3 regions of the Nonomuraea sp. NPDC050022 genome follow, and region 3 is predicted to be linked to each of the others. Evidence: riboswitches for the same ligand, from Rfam matches in the RefSeq annotation. Region 3 holds a riboswitch; each other region holds the start of a gene.
What was found. Region 3 has a riboswitch for cyclic di-AMP ahead of ACIBO2_RS08000 (C40 family peptidase). Riboswitches for the same ligand answer to the same signal wherever they lie in the genome.
Positions count from the first base shown of each region.

Region 1: it holds a riboswitch for cyclic di-AMP, as region 3 does, so the genes downstream of both, ACIBO2_RS36400 (C40 family peptidase) here and ACIBO2_RS08000 (C40 family peptidase) in region 3, are expected to answer to the same signal.
Region 2: it holds a riboswitch for cyclic di-AMP, as region 3 does, so the genes downstream of both, ACIBO2_RS11625 (hypothetical protein) here and ACIBO2_RS08000 (C40 family peptidase) in region 3, are expected to answer to the same signal.

Region 1 covers NZ_JBITKE010000009.1:259,545-263,417, forward strand. Annotated here, with positions in the region: gene ACIBO2_RS36395 (GNAT family N-acetyltransferase) at 1-208, shown strand, start outside; gene ACIBO2_RS36400 (C40 family peptidase) at 234-851, opposite strand; cyclic di-AMP (ydaO/yuaA leader) riboswitch at 855-991, opposite strand; gene ACIBO2_RS36405 (helix-turn-helix domain-containing protein) at 1,050-1,877, shown strand; gene ACIBO2_RS36410 (NAD(P)H-binding protein) at 1,988-2,629, opposite strand; gene ACIBO2_RS36415 (EamA family transporter) at 2,679-3,614, opposite strand; gene ACIBO2_RS36420 (MarR family winged helix-turn-helix transcriptional regulator) at 3,687-3,873, shown strand, end outside.
Region 2 covers NZ_JBITKE010000003.1:26,519-30,391, forward strand. Annotated here, with positions in the region: gene ACIBO2_RS11605 (TrpB-like pyridoxal phosphate-dependent enzyme) at 1-315, shown strand, start outside; gene ACIBO2_RS11610 (50S ribosomal protein bL37) at 365-442, opposite strand; gene ACIBO2_RS11615 (DeoR/GlpR family DNA-binding transcription regulator) at 572-1,351, shown strand; gene galT (galactose-1-phosphate uridylyltransferase) at 1,348-2,418, shown strand; cyclic di-AMP (ydaO/yuaA leader) riboswitch at 2,488-2,628, shown strand; gene ACIBO2_RS11625 (hypothetical protein) at 2,634-3,599, shown strand; gene ACIBO2_RS11630 (hypothetical protein) at 3,869-3,873, shown strand, end outside.
Region 3 covers NZ_JBITKE010000002.1:321,563-325,435, reverse strand. Annotated here, with positions in the region: cyclic di-AMP (ydaO/yuaA leader) riboswitch at 709-867, shown strand; gene ACIBO2_RS08000 (C40 family peptidase) at 941-1,456, shown strand; gene ACIBO2_RS07995 (hypothetical protein) at 1,675-2,670, shown strand; gene ACIBO2_RS07990 (M48 family metallopeptidase) at 2,682-3,873, shown strand, end outside.

The DNA.
Region 1 (3,873 bases), on a different contig from region 3:
GATCAGCGCCGTCTGCACCGCCCCCGAGGCACGCGGGCGAGGCCATGCCGCCCGCCTGGTCAGTGCGCTCGTCGCGCGGATCGTGGCTCGTGACGAACGGCCCTTCATCCACGTAGCCGAGGCGAACACCGGCGCGATCGCCCTCTACGAGCGGCTCGGCTTCGAGACCCGCAAGCCCGTGACCTTCCGGGGGTTCCGCACGCCGTGACGGCTTCCGTCACTGAGCCGGGGCGCTACCGGACCTTGATCTGCAGGGACTCCGCCGTTGGCCGCAGGCCGGCGGTGAGCATGGTGGTCTTGCGTTGCTCGATGGAGAGCCGTACGCCCTTGGGGTCCGGCCGTACGGCGCCCGCGAAGGAGTCCCTGCGCCAGTCGGAGAGCTTCTCCTCCTTGACCACGTCTCCGGTGTGCGGCGCGTGCACCATGTATCCGGGCTTCGAGATCATCCCCACGTGCCCGAGTCCGTGGAAGAAGACCAGGTCACCTGGCTTGAGGTGGGCCCAGGAGATCTTCTTGGAGAACGCGGCGTACTGTTCCGTCGTGGTGCGCGGCAGCTCGATCCCGGCGTGTTTGTACGCCTTGAGCATGAGCCCGGAGCAGTCGTAGCCGCTGTCGCTGGTCCCGCCCCAGACGTACGGGATACCGCGCTTCTTCATGGCGAACTTGAGGGCGACCTTCCAGGCCGGAGTGGTCTGGCTCGTCTGCTGGACGGGCTTGCTCTCGGTGCCGGTAGAGGTGGTGGGGCCGACAGTGGTGGTGGGGCCGGTAGGGGTGGTGGGGTCGGCGTGAGCTGGAGCGGCCAGAGTGAGCCCGGCGACGGCGGTCGCCAGGCAGATGGCGAGGGGAGCCACTGCTGTGTCCTTCCATACGGCCTACCGGGTTAGCTGACGGGCTCGGGCCTGGAAGTGGCCCTACGGCAATGCCGATTCGCCCCAGAGGGAACTTGGGTCCCCGGCTCCACGCAGGTGAGTGGATTAGGCGGGACGAACACTAACAAAACGGTCAAAGACTTGTAAACTGTCTAAAATCGGGCGTCAACGGGACGGGGCATGACATGGCAGGTAATCGACACCACCCCGGCAGACCAGGTAGAACCGGCCACTATGCACATGGATCAGCCGATAGGGGAGCTGCTGCGGGACTGGCGGCGCCGGCGCGGCCTCACGCAGCTCGACCTGGCCCTCCAGGCCGAGGTGTCCGCGCGCCACGTCAGCTTCGTCGAGACCGGGCGGACGATCCCCAGCCGGTCCATGGTGCTGCGGCTGGCCGAGCAACTCGATGTGCCGCTGCGCGCGCGCAACCGGATGCTGCTCGCGGCCGGGTACGCGCCCATCTACCCCGAGCGCCCGCTTGACGACCCCGACCTGGGCAAGGCGCACGAGGCGCTCCAGCGGATCCTGCGCGGGCACGAGCCGTATCCGGCGATGGCCCTGGACCACCGGTGGAACCTGCTGCTGGCCAACGACGCCATGAACGTCTTCCTCGACGACGTGGACCCGGCCCTCCTGGAGTCGCCGGTGAACATGATGCGGCTCGGCCTGCATCCGGACGGGTTCGCGCCGCGCGTGCGGAACCTGGCGCAGGTCCGCGGGTTCCTGCTGCCCCGGCTTGCCAGGCAGGTCGCCCGTGCGGGGGACCCGGGGCTGAGCGCGCTCTACGAGGAGCTGCTGACCTATGGAGACGATGGCGAGGCGCCGTTGCCCGACCCCGCCGACATCGCGCTGCCCGTACGGATCACGCATCGGGGGGACGAGCTCTGCTTCTTCAGTACGATCACGACGTTCGGCGCGGCGTTCGACATCACGCTCGAAGGGGTCGCCGTCGAGGCGTACTTCCCCGCCGATGACGAGACCACACGGCTGGTCGGGAACCGCTGATGCTGCTGATTTGGCCAGTTCGGTACGGTTCGCGACACCCAGTTTCGCGTACACGTGGTGCGTCTTGACCGGACTGCGGCTCATGAAGAGCCGTTTGCCGCCGGGTGGCGTCAGTACGCGGCGGTGAACCTGACCCGGTGGTGCCTGGGCCGTTCCGCCTCGTCCAGCAGCACGACCGCGAGGTCCTCCATGGAGATCGCCGAGTTCCCCTCGGCATCCATGAGCAGCTCGTCGGCGCCCAGCCGGTAGACGCCGGTACGTTCGCCCGGCGCCAGCACCGCGGCCGGACTCAGGTAGGCCCAGTCCACGCCGGTCTCCGCGCGGCAGACTTCGAGCTGATCGTTGCAGGCCAGCGCGATGTCTCGGTAGGCGTCGGACATGAAGCGCGGGTCGTCGAGCACGGTACGCCCGCCGGACCCGGGAACGGTCAGCCCGGCCGCCCCGCCGACGAGCAGCAGCCGGACGCCGGTCCCCGCGAGCCCCGTCAGCAGCGCCTTGGCGGCCGTGACGAGATCGTGCTCGCGGCCGGTGGGCGGGCGGGTCGCGCTGATCACGAGGTCCTGACCGGTGCCGAGCCTGGTCACGTCCTCGACATGGGCGGCGTCGCCGACCTGGGGATGGGCGCCGGGGTGCAGTGACGGGAAGCGGGCCGGGTCGCGTACGACGGCGGTGACCTCGTGGCCACGGGACAGCGCCTCGGCGACCACACGAGCGCCGACGCCGCCCGCCGCTCCGAACACGGTGATGCGCATGATTTCTCCTTGAGAAGCAGCGGGAGATGAGGGGGTGGGGATCGGACGGTCAGGGTGCGGGGATCAGACGATCACGAGCGGGCGCGTCCGCCTGACCTGGCGGCTTCTGCTCTGGGCTGTTACGAGGGGCTGGGTCGTTGCGGGGGTCTGGGCCGCGACGAGGGCGGCTGGTCTGGGCCGCGATGAGGGCCGCCACGACGACGAGCCCGCCCACGATCTGGGCCACGGTGAGCGACTGGCCGAGGGCGAGCCAGCCCAGGGCGGTGGCGACCAACGGGCTGAGCAGGCCGAGGAAGGTGACGTGGGTGGGGGAGAGGGCGCGGATCCCGCGGAACCACAGGGAGTAGGCGACGGCCGAGCCGATGACGGCGAGGTAGGCGTACCCGGTCAGGTTCGCCGGGGTCAGAGTGGCGGGCGGCGGCCCCTCGACGAGGAGGGCCACCGGGAGCAGCAGCAGGCCGCCGGCCACCAACTGCCAGCCGGTGGTCGCGAGCAGGGGCGCCGGTGAGGTCCACCGCTTGCTGAGGACGACTCCGGTGGCCATGACGATCGCGCCCCCGGCCGCCGCGGCGATGCCGACGGCGTCCAACCGGGCGTCGGCCCGCAGCACGAGGAGGCTGACACCGGCCACACCCGCCACGGCGGCGATCGCCGTACGCGCGGACAGGCGCTCGCCGAGCAGACCGGAGGACAGACCGGCGACCAGGAGGGGCTGCACCGCGCCGATGGTCGCGGCCACGCCGCCGGGCAGCCGGTACGCGCCGATGAACAGCAGCGCGAAGAACAGCCCGATGTTGAGCGCGCCGAGCGCGAACGCGCGCCACCACCACACCCCTTGCGGCAGGCGCCGGGTGAGCAGGAGGAGGAGCAGCCCGGCGGGCAGGGCCCGGACGACCGCGGCCAGGAGCGGGCGGCCGGGCGGTAGCAGTTCGGTGGTGACGAGGTAGGTGGTCCCCCAGATGGCCGGGGCCAGCGCGGTCACCATGATCAGGGCAAGTCGATTTCTTAGCACTAAGACAATGTATCTCACCGCTAAGACATCCGATAGGGTGAGATTGTGACTGATCATGTTGACCGGGTGCTGGAGCAGTGGGCCGAGCAGCGGCCTGACCTGGATGTGTCGCCGATGGCGATCATCGGGCGGCTGTCACGGTTGTCGCGGCTGATCGGCGCGGAGCTGACCCGTACGTTCAGCGCTCACGGACTCGACTCGGCGTCGTTCGACGTGCTCGCCACGCTGCGGC
Region 2 (3,873 bases), on a different contig from region 3:
CTGTCGCACATGTACGAACTGGGCCTGTTCGAGGCGGTGACCAAGTCACAGACCGAGTGCTTCGAGGCCGGTGTGCGCTTCGCCCGTACCGAGGGCATCGTCCCGGCGCCCGAGCCGACGCACGCGCTGGCCGAGACCATCGCCGAGGCGCTGCGGTGCAGGGAGAGCGGCGAGGAGAAGGTGATCCTGACCGCGCTGTGCGGGCACGGCCACTTCGATCTGGCCGCCTACGACCGCTACCTGTCGGGGCGCATGGAGGACTACCCGCTCCCGCAGGAGCGCATCGACGAGGCCCTGCACGGTCTCCCGGGCTGAGCCGTCGCACCGGCCGAGGTGAAAGGAGCTCACCGCGGCCGGCCCGCCGTCAGTTCGCGTTCGGACGCTTGCCGTGGTTGGCCTTCTTCTTCTTGCGCGCCTTGGTCTTGCGTGATCGCTTCGCCATGGGTACCTCCAGTGATCGGTCCGTTTCCCAACGTCTCGCGCTGTGGTCTACCGCACAACCCGTACGACCTAACATTCCCCAACAAAGTCGTGTCATAATTTGGTGGAATCTGTTGGAAGGAGCGGGGGCGTGCTCGCACAGCAGCGCCAGCAGGCGATTCTCGAACGCGTGCGCAGCAGCGGCGGCGTTCGGGTGGCCGACCTCGTTCGCGAGCTCGGCGTCTCCGACATGACGGTCCGCCGCGACCTCGAAGCGCTCGCCGAGCGCGGGCTGCTGGAGAAGGTGCACGGCGGCGCGACCGCGCTGGGGCCCGGCTCGACCGAGGAGCCGGGCTTCACCGCCAAGTCCGCCCGCCAGCAGCAGGAGAAGGAGGCCATCGCGCGCCGCGCCGCCCAGTTCGTCCGGCCCGGCACCGCGGTCGCCCTGTCGGCCGGGACCACCACCTGGGCCCTGGCCCACCACCTCATCTCGGTGCCCGAGCTCACGGTCATCACCAATTCGATCCCGGTGGCCGACGTCTTCCACCGCAACCCGCGCGCCGACCGCACGGTCGTGCTGACCGGCGGCGTACGCACGCCGTCCGACGCCCTCGTCGGCCCGGTCGCGGTGGCCGCGATCCGGCGGCTGCATGTGGACACGCTGTTCCTCGGCGTGCACGGGATGAGCGTGCGGGCCGGGTTCACCACGCCCAACCTGCTGGAGTCGGAGACCGACAGGGAGCTGGTGCACGCGGCGCACCGGCTGGTCATCCCGGCCGACCACACCAAGTGGAACACGGTCGGCATCAGCACGATCGCCGATCTGACCGAGGCCGACGCGGTCATCAGCGACTCGGGACTGCCCGAGGAAGCACGCATGGAGCTGGGCGAACGCGCCGGCGAACTGATCATCGCGGAGGACTCGCAGTGAAACGCACCATCACCCACCTGGCCGACGGCCGAGAGCTGATCTACTTCGACCGGCGCGACGACGCCGACCGGAGCGCGATCGACCGGCGGGCGCTCGACCCCAGGCCGATGGCGTCGGAGCTGCGCTACGACCCGCTCACCGGGGAGTGGATCGCGATGGCGGGGCACCGCCAGACGCGTACGTTCCTGCCTCCGGCCAACGAGTGCCCGCTGTGCCCGTCGTCCGAGACGAGGGCTTCGGAGATCCCGGCGTACGACTATGACGTGGTGGTGTTCGAGAACCGCTTCCCCTCGTTTTCCGGAAATTTCGGGACTTATGGTGATGTCGGGGGGCTGAGTGAGGTCCGGCCGGGCGTGGGGCGGTGTGAGGTGGTGTGCTTCACCTCTGAGCATTCGTCGTCGTTCTCGCGGCTCTCCGACGAGCAGGTGGGCCTGGTCATGGAGGCGTGGGCCGACCGTACGGCCGAGCTGTCCGCGATCGAGGGTGTCGAGCAGGTGTTCTGCTTCGAGAACCGGGGCGAGGAGATCGGCATCACGCTGCCGCACCCGCACGGGCAGATCTACGCCTACCCGTACGTGACCCCGCGGACCAAACTCCAGCTCGGCGCGGCCGCCCGGCACCAGGGCGGCAACCTCTTCGCCGACGTGCTGGCGGCCGAGCGGGCCGCCGGGGTGCGCGTGGTGGCGGCCAACGAGCTGTGGACGGCGTTCGTGCCCGCCGCCGCCCGCTGGCCGTTCGAGGTGCACGTGTATCCGCACCGGCAGGTGCCGGACCTGGCCGCGCTGTCGGAGGAGGAACGCGCCGCCTTCGCCCCGCTCTACACCTCCGTACTGCGGGCGCTCGACGGGCTGTTCGGCGTCGCCATGCCGTACATCTCAGCCTGGCACCAGGCGCCGGTGCGGCAGGATCGTGACCTGGCCTATCTGCACCTGGAGCTGTTCAGCATCAGACGGGCGCCCGGGAAACTCAAGTATCTGGCGGGCTCGGAGTCGGCCATGGGCGCGTTCGTCAACGATGTCCTGCCGGAGGAAGCCGCACGCATGCTTAAATCACAGGTAGATCTCTAATTGGTTGCCGCTTGGAGTCGCATGACCTTGGTTTTACCACTAATATCCCTTTTCAGCGCCGACCTAAACGGTCGGTGCTGGCCTAATCCCGGGTGCGTGGCCCGGGAGCCGGGGACCCATCGCGTCTTGGGGTGAATCCACTCAGGTGGTAAGGCGGCATCTCCCTGCCCGAACCCGTCAGCTAACCCGGCCGGCATAGGGAGAGGAAACCCTTCGTGGCGGCTGCGTCCCCCTCGAGTCTCGCCATCGCTCTCATCACCACCGCTTCCATGGCCTTCGGCGCCTTCACGGCCACGCCCGCCGCTGCCGCCCCCAAGCCCAGCGAGGCCCAGCTCCGCGCGGAGCTGAAGCAGCTGGACAAGAAGGTCGACAAGCTCATCGAGACCTACAATCTCAAGCGCGTCGAACTCGCCAAGGCCAAACAGGACTCGGAAACGACCAAGAACCGGCTGGCCACAGCGGAGGCCCAGCTCATCACCGCTCAGAAACGCGTCACCGAGCTCGCGCGCCTGCAGTACCAGAACGGCACCGGCGCGCTGCCGAACCTCACCCTGCCGACCGATGCCTCCAGCGCGGCGTTGCTGGACCACCTCGCGGCCGAGCAACAGGCGGTCGTGCAGGGCGTGGCCACCGCCCGGGACGAGAAGAAGGCGGCCGCGGACCAGGCGACCGCCCTCGAGGCGAAGATCCGCGAGGACGCGGCCAACGTGGCCAAGCAGCGCGACGACGCGCAGGACGTCATCAAGGACATCCAGAAGAAGCTGAAGGGCCTCATCCCGTTCGGCCCCGGCCGCCGCTCGGACGGCAGCTGGGCGCCCGAACTGCCCTCAGGCACCGACAACATCACCGCCCGGATGCGGGTGATCCGCGGGCTGATCCAGAAGGACTTCGCGCTGCCGTACGAGGTGGGCTGCTTCCGCGCGGACGGCGGCGGCGGCGAGCACCCGCTGGGGCGCGCGTGCGACTTCATGATGAGCACCGGTGGCAGCATGCCCAGCTCCGCCAACCAGGCACTCGGCGACCGCGTGGCGGCCTGGGCGCTGGAGAACAAGGACAAGCTCGGGGTCAAGTACGTGATCTGGAAGCAGCGCATCAACCAGGGCTCGGGGTGGAGCTCGATGTCCGACCGCGGCAGCATCACCCAGAACCACTTCGACCACGTGCACATCTCGATGTTCTAGAAATGGGACGAATCGCATCTAATGAGCTATTCGCTCACTTGAAGATGGCGTTTGAGCTGGTCATCGACCCGCGAGGGTGATGTTCGCCCACGCCGCCCTGTGTGTCAGCGTATGGCTGTTCACCTCCTCTTTTCCGAGTTCGCCGGACGTCGAGTACCGGAGGGGCGGCTCCGGCGCGAAGATCCACCGCTGGCCCCTCGACGCGTCCACCGCCCTGCTCAAGACGGGCTCCGACGGTTTGGCTCACCCCCGAGGGGTGGACCAGCCCGGTGTG
Region 3 (3,873 bases):
CACGCTCCTCCGGTGGGGCGCGCTGGGCGCCGTGACGTGCGTCCTCTTGACCCGGTCCGTGGCTTCAGGTGGCCATGGACCGGATGGTCCGCCGATGGACGCTTGGCGGTCCACGCGGGGCTCCCCGGCTTGGTGGTCAACGAACTCGGCCCGGTGGCCAGCGGGCTTCGACCGGCTGTTCAGCGGGCTCCGGTCGCTTGTTCAGCGGAACCCGACCGGCCGTTCAACTGGCCCCGATTTGCTGGTCACCCGACCTCGGCGCGCAGGCCGATGCCGCTGGCGCCGGGTCGGCTGAACGCTGCTCGAACGCCTTCGGCGGGTGAGGACGATCATTGGTCTCGGCCCGTCGGCGATCCTCGCGTTGCCCACTTCCGCGCATTGGCCGGCACCATTCACTGCCTTGCGCGTTGTCGGCGGGACCAGTGTGACAAGAGTGACAAATGGGACCTGACAGATCACTGTGTCGTCAAGTGTGAGAAGGGTCACATTTGAATAACATAACCCGGCGCTCCAGCTGCGGTTGGGGACTTTACTGACACCTCTGAGTGATCCTGACAACCCCATGACGGCTTTGCCAGCTCGTTACTCAAGGGCGTAGCTTCTGGCGTCGCGGCGAACAAGCCATGGCGTCGCGACTCTCCATCGGGTCCCCGATGTGGACAGATAAGAAATCCGTTAGGTCACCGCCTTTCCACATTGTCATTACGTGGCGGTGGCCTGCCGAGTCCGTGCAGCCAGGAGGCACGGAGCCGGGGACCCAGCGATCCCGCCCCAGGGATCAGGGGTGAATCGGCGCGTATTGCGCCGTAGGGCGACTTCCAGGCCCGAATCCGTCAGCTAACCCGGTAGGCGTTCGTGGAAGCTCCAAGGAGAAATCCTGTCTACCTCCCCCAGTAACCCCCGTCTGTCCCGCATTGCCCTGAGTGGCGCAGCGCTCACGATGACCGTGACGGCCGGAGGTTTGGTCCTCCCTGCCCCGACAGCGCAGGCGGCGACAACGCGAGATGCGGCCGAAGTTTCCGGGACCAATACAGCGGCGAAAGCCGTCAGGTCCGTGAAGAAGGTCGCGCAACAGACAGCGGTCGCTCGGCAAAAGGTGAAGGCCCGTACGGCCGTCGCCGTGGCCAAGGACCAGATCGGTGACCCGTACAGTTACGGGGCCACAGGACCTGGTTCCTTCGACTGCTCCGGTCTCGTCCAGTACGCCTGGAAGAAGGCCGGCGTCAAGATCCCGCGCGTGACGAACAGCCAGTTCGCCCGCATCAAGAAGAAGGTCTCCTGGAAGAATCTGAAGCCAGGTGACCTGATGTTCTTCTATGGGCTCGGCCATGTGGGCATGTATGTCGGCAACGGCAAGATGGTCCATTCGCCGAGGACGGGTTCGACGGTGCGCGTCGAGAAGCTCAACAAATGGCGCAAGGCGTCGTTCGTGGGCGCGGTGCGTCCCGGCCTGTAAGTCCGGCCTGATCTGGCCTGCAAGACCGTCACGAAGGTCCCGTCCCAGCTGGGACGGGACCTTCGCGTGTTCCGGGCCTTTCCGCGACGACGTGCCGGCGCTTTCCGCGACGAGGAGCCGGGTCTCTCCGCGACGAGGAGCGGGGTCTCTCGACGACGACGTCCCGGGTCTCTGCGCGACGGCCGGTCCGCGGCGCGGGGCGACTACGATCGGGGAACGTGTCCGTGCAGGTGAGCCGCCGAGTCTTGGGGGTGGGGGTGCTGCTCCTGGCCCTCGCCTCGGCCAGCGCCGCCCCGCACCGGTCTCCGGGGACGGACGGCCCCTCGGCAGCGGTTCGCGACCTGTCGACCGGTGGGCCCGATCAGTCTGCGACGGATCGCGGCCGGCCGTCCGGTGGGCCCGATCGGCCCGCGACGGATCGCGATCTTCCCTTCGGCAGCCCCGATCAGTCCGCGACCGGCCACAACCCGGCGGCCGGTGATCGCGAGCTTCCGGCGGAGGCGCGGGGACTCTGGGGGGACGGCTCCGAGATCGTACGAGGTGTGCGTTCGGTCGTCGTCGGTCAGCGCGCGGCACCCGAGTCGCTTCGTGATCTGGCGCGCCGGGCCGATGCCGCCGGGTCGCGGGTCTCCGCCGTGCTCGGACGCCCCGTACAACCCGTGGTGCTCGTGCCCGGCTCGGCGGCCGAGGCTGCTCGGGTGGCCGGGGTGGGGAGTGTCGACGGGCTGGCGGCGGTGGCCGATGGCGGGAGAGTGGTCGTGGTGCCCGAGAACTTCGCCCGGCTGACCCCCACCGGGCGGGACATCGTGCTCACTCACGAGCTCACCCACGTCGCGGCCGGGACGAAGCGGTTGCCGGTGTGGCTCTATGAGGGGTTCGCCGACTACGTGGGCTACCAGGACGCGGGGTTGCCGGTCCGGGTGGCCGCCGCCGAGTTGGCCGCCGAGGTGCGGGCCGGGCACTTGCCGGGCGAATTGCCAGGGCCTGCGGCATTCGCACCATCCAGCCGGGAGCCCGCACGCCTGGCACGGGCCTACCAGGAGGCGTGGCTGGCGTGTCGCTTCATCGCCGCGCGGTTCGGTGAGGGAACTCTGGTGAGGCTCTACCGTGATGCCCAGACGGGTGGCATCGACCGAGGGCTCACCAGGCTCGGGCTCTCGGCAGGGACGCTGACGGCACGGTGGCGCGACTACGTGCGGGACCAGCTTGCGTAAGGGGAACGCGGATGGACGATCTGCAGGGCACCGACGACATGCCGCCTGACGACGACGCATCAAGCGAGTCCGCCACCTCAGGCGAGGGCGCCGCGCCGGACGGCCGTGCCGCGCCGGACGACCGTGCCGGGGCAGACGACCGTGCCGCGCCAAGTGACCGCGCCGTGTCCAGCGGCTGGGTCGCGGACGGTGGGGACGTCGGGTTCGGCCGGGCCGGTGCCGGTTGGGCGCTGGTCGTGCTCGGTGCGGTGATCCTGGCCGTGGTGGCGTTCACGACGCCCTGGCGGGTGATGCCCTCGGGCACCCCCACGGTGACGCCGGACCCGGCGCGCGACTTCAGTGCCGCCGAGATCGCCAGGGCCGCCGCCTTCGACGCGGCCACGAGCCTGCCCGGATATTTGTCGCTCGGGCTGACAGTGCTGTTCGCGGGGCTGCTCGTGCTCACGCCGTTCGGCGCCAAGCTGCTGGGTAAGCTGCGCGGCCCGTGGTGGGTGCGGGTCGTGCTCGGGGTGGTGGTGCTGACCGCGATCGTCGAGGCGATCAGGTGGCCCCTGGGCATCTGGTACGAGGTGCAGTTGCGCGACTACGGCCTGTCCACGCAGGACTGGGCCGGCTGGACCGGCGACCGGCTCAAGAGCCTGGCCGTGAGCGTGGTGCTGCAGTCCATCATGGTGCTGGTCGTGGTGGCGCTGGCCAGGTGGCTGCGGCGCTGGTGGATCCCGGCCGCCGCGGGCGCGTTCGCGTTCACCTTGGTGGCCTCGTTCGTGTATCCGGTCGTGTTCGAGCCGCTGTTCAACGACTTCCGGCCGATGCCGGGGGGCGCGCTCAGGGCGAACCTGATGATGCTGGCCGAGCGCGCCCATGTCCCGGTCGAGGACGTGCTGATCGCCGACGCCTCCCGCCGGACGAACGCGCTCAACGCCTACGTCTCGGGCTTCGGCGCCACGCGCCGGATCGTCGTGTACGACACGCTGCTGCGGGCCCCGCAGTCCGAGGTCGAGCTGGTCGTGGCGCACGAGCTGGGCCACGCCAAGTACGGGGACGTGCTGGTCGGCACGCTGGTGGGCGGGCTGGGCGCCGCGTTCGGCGCGATCCTGCTGTTCCTGCTGCTGGGCATGCTGCGGCGGCGCACGGGCATCGCCTCGGCGGCCGATCCACGGGCGGTGGGAGTGATCATGGGCTTGATGAGCCTGGCAACGGTCA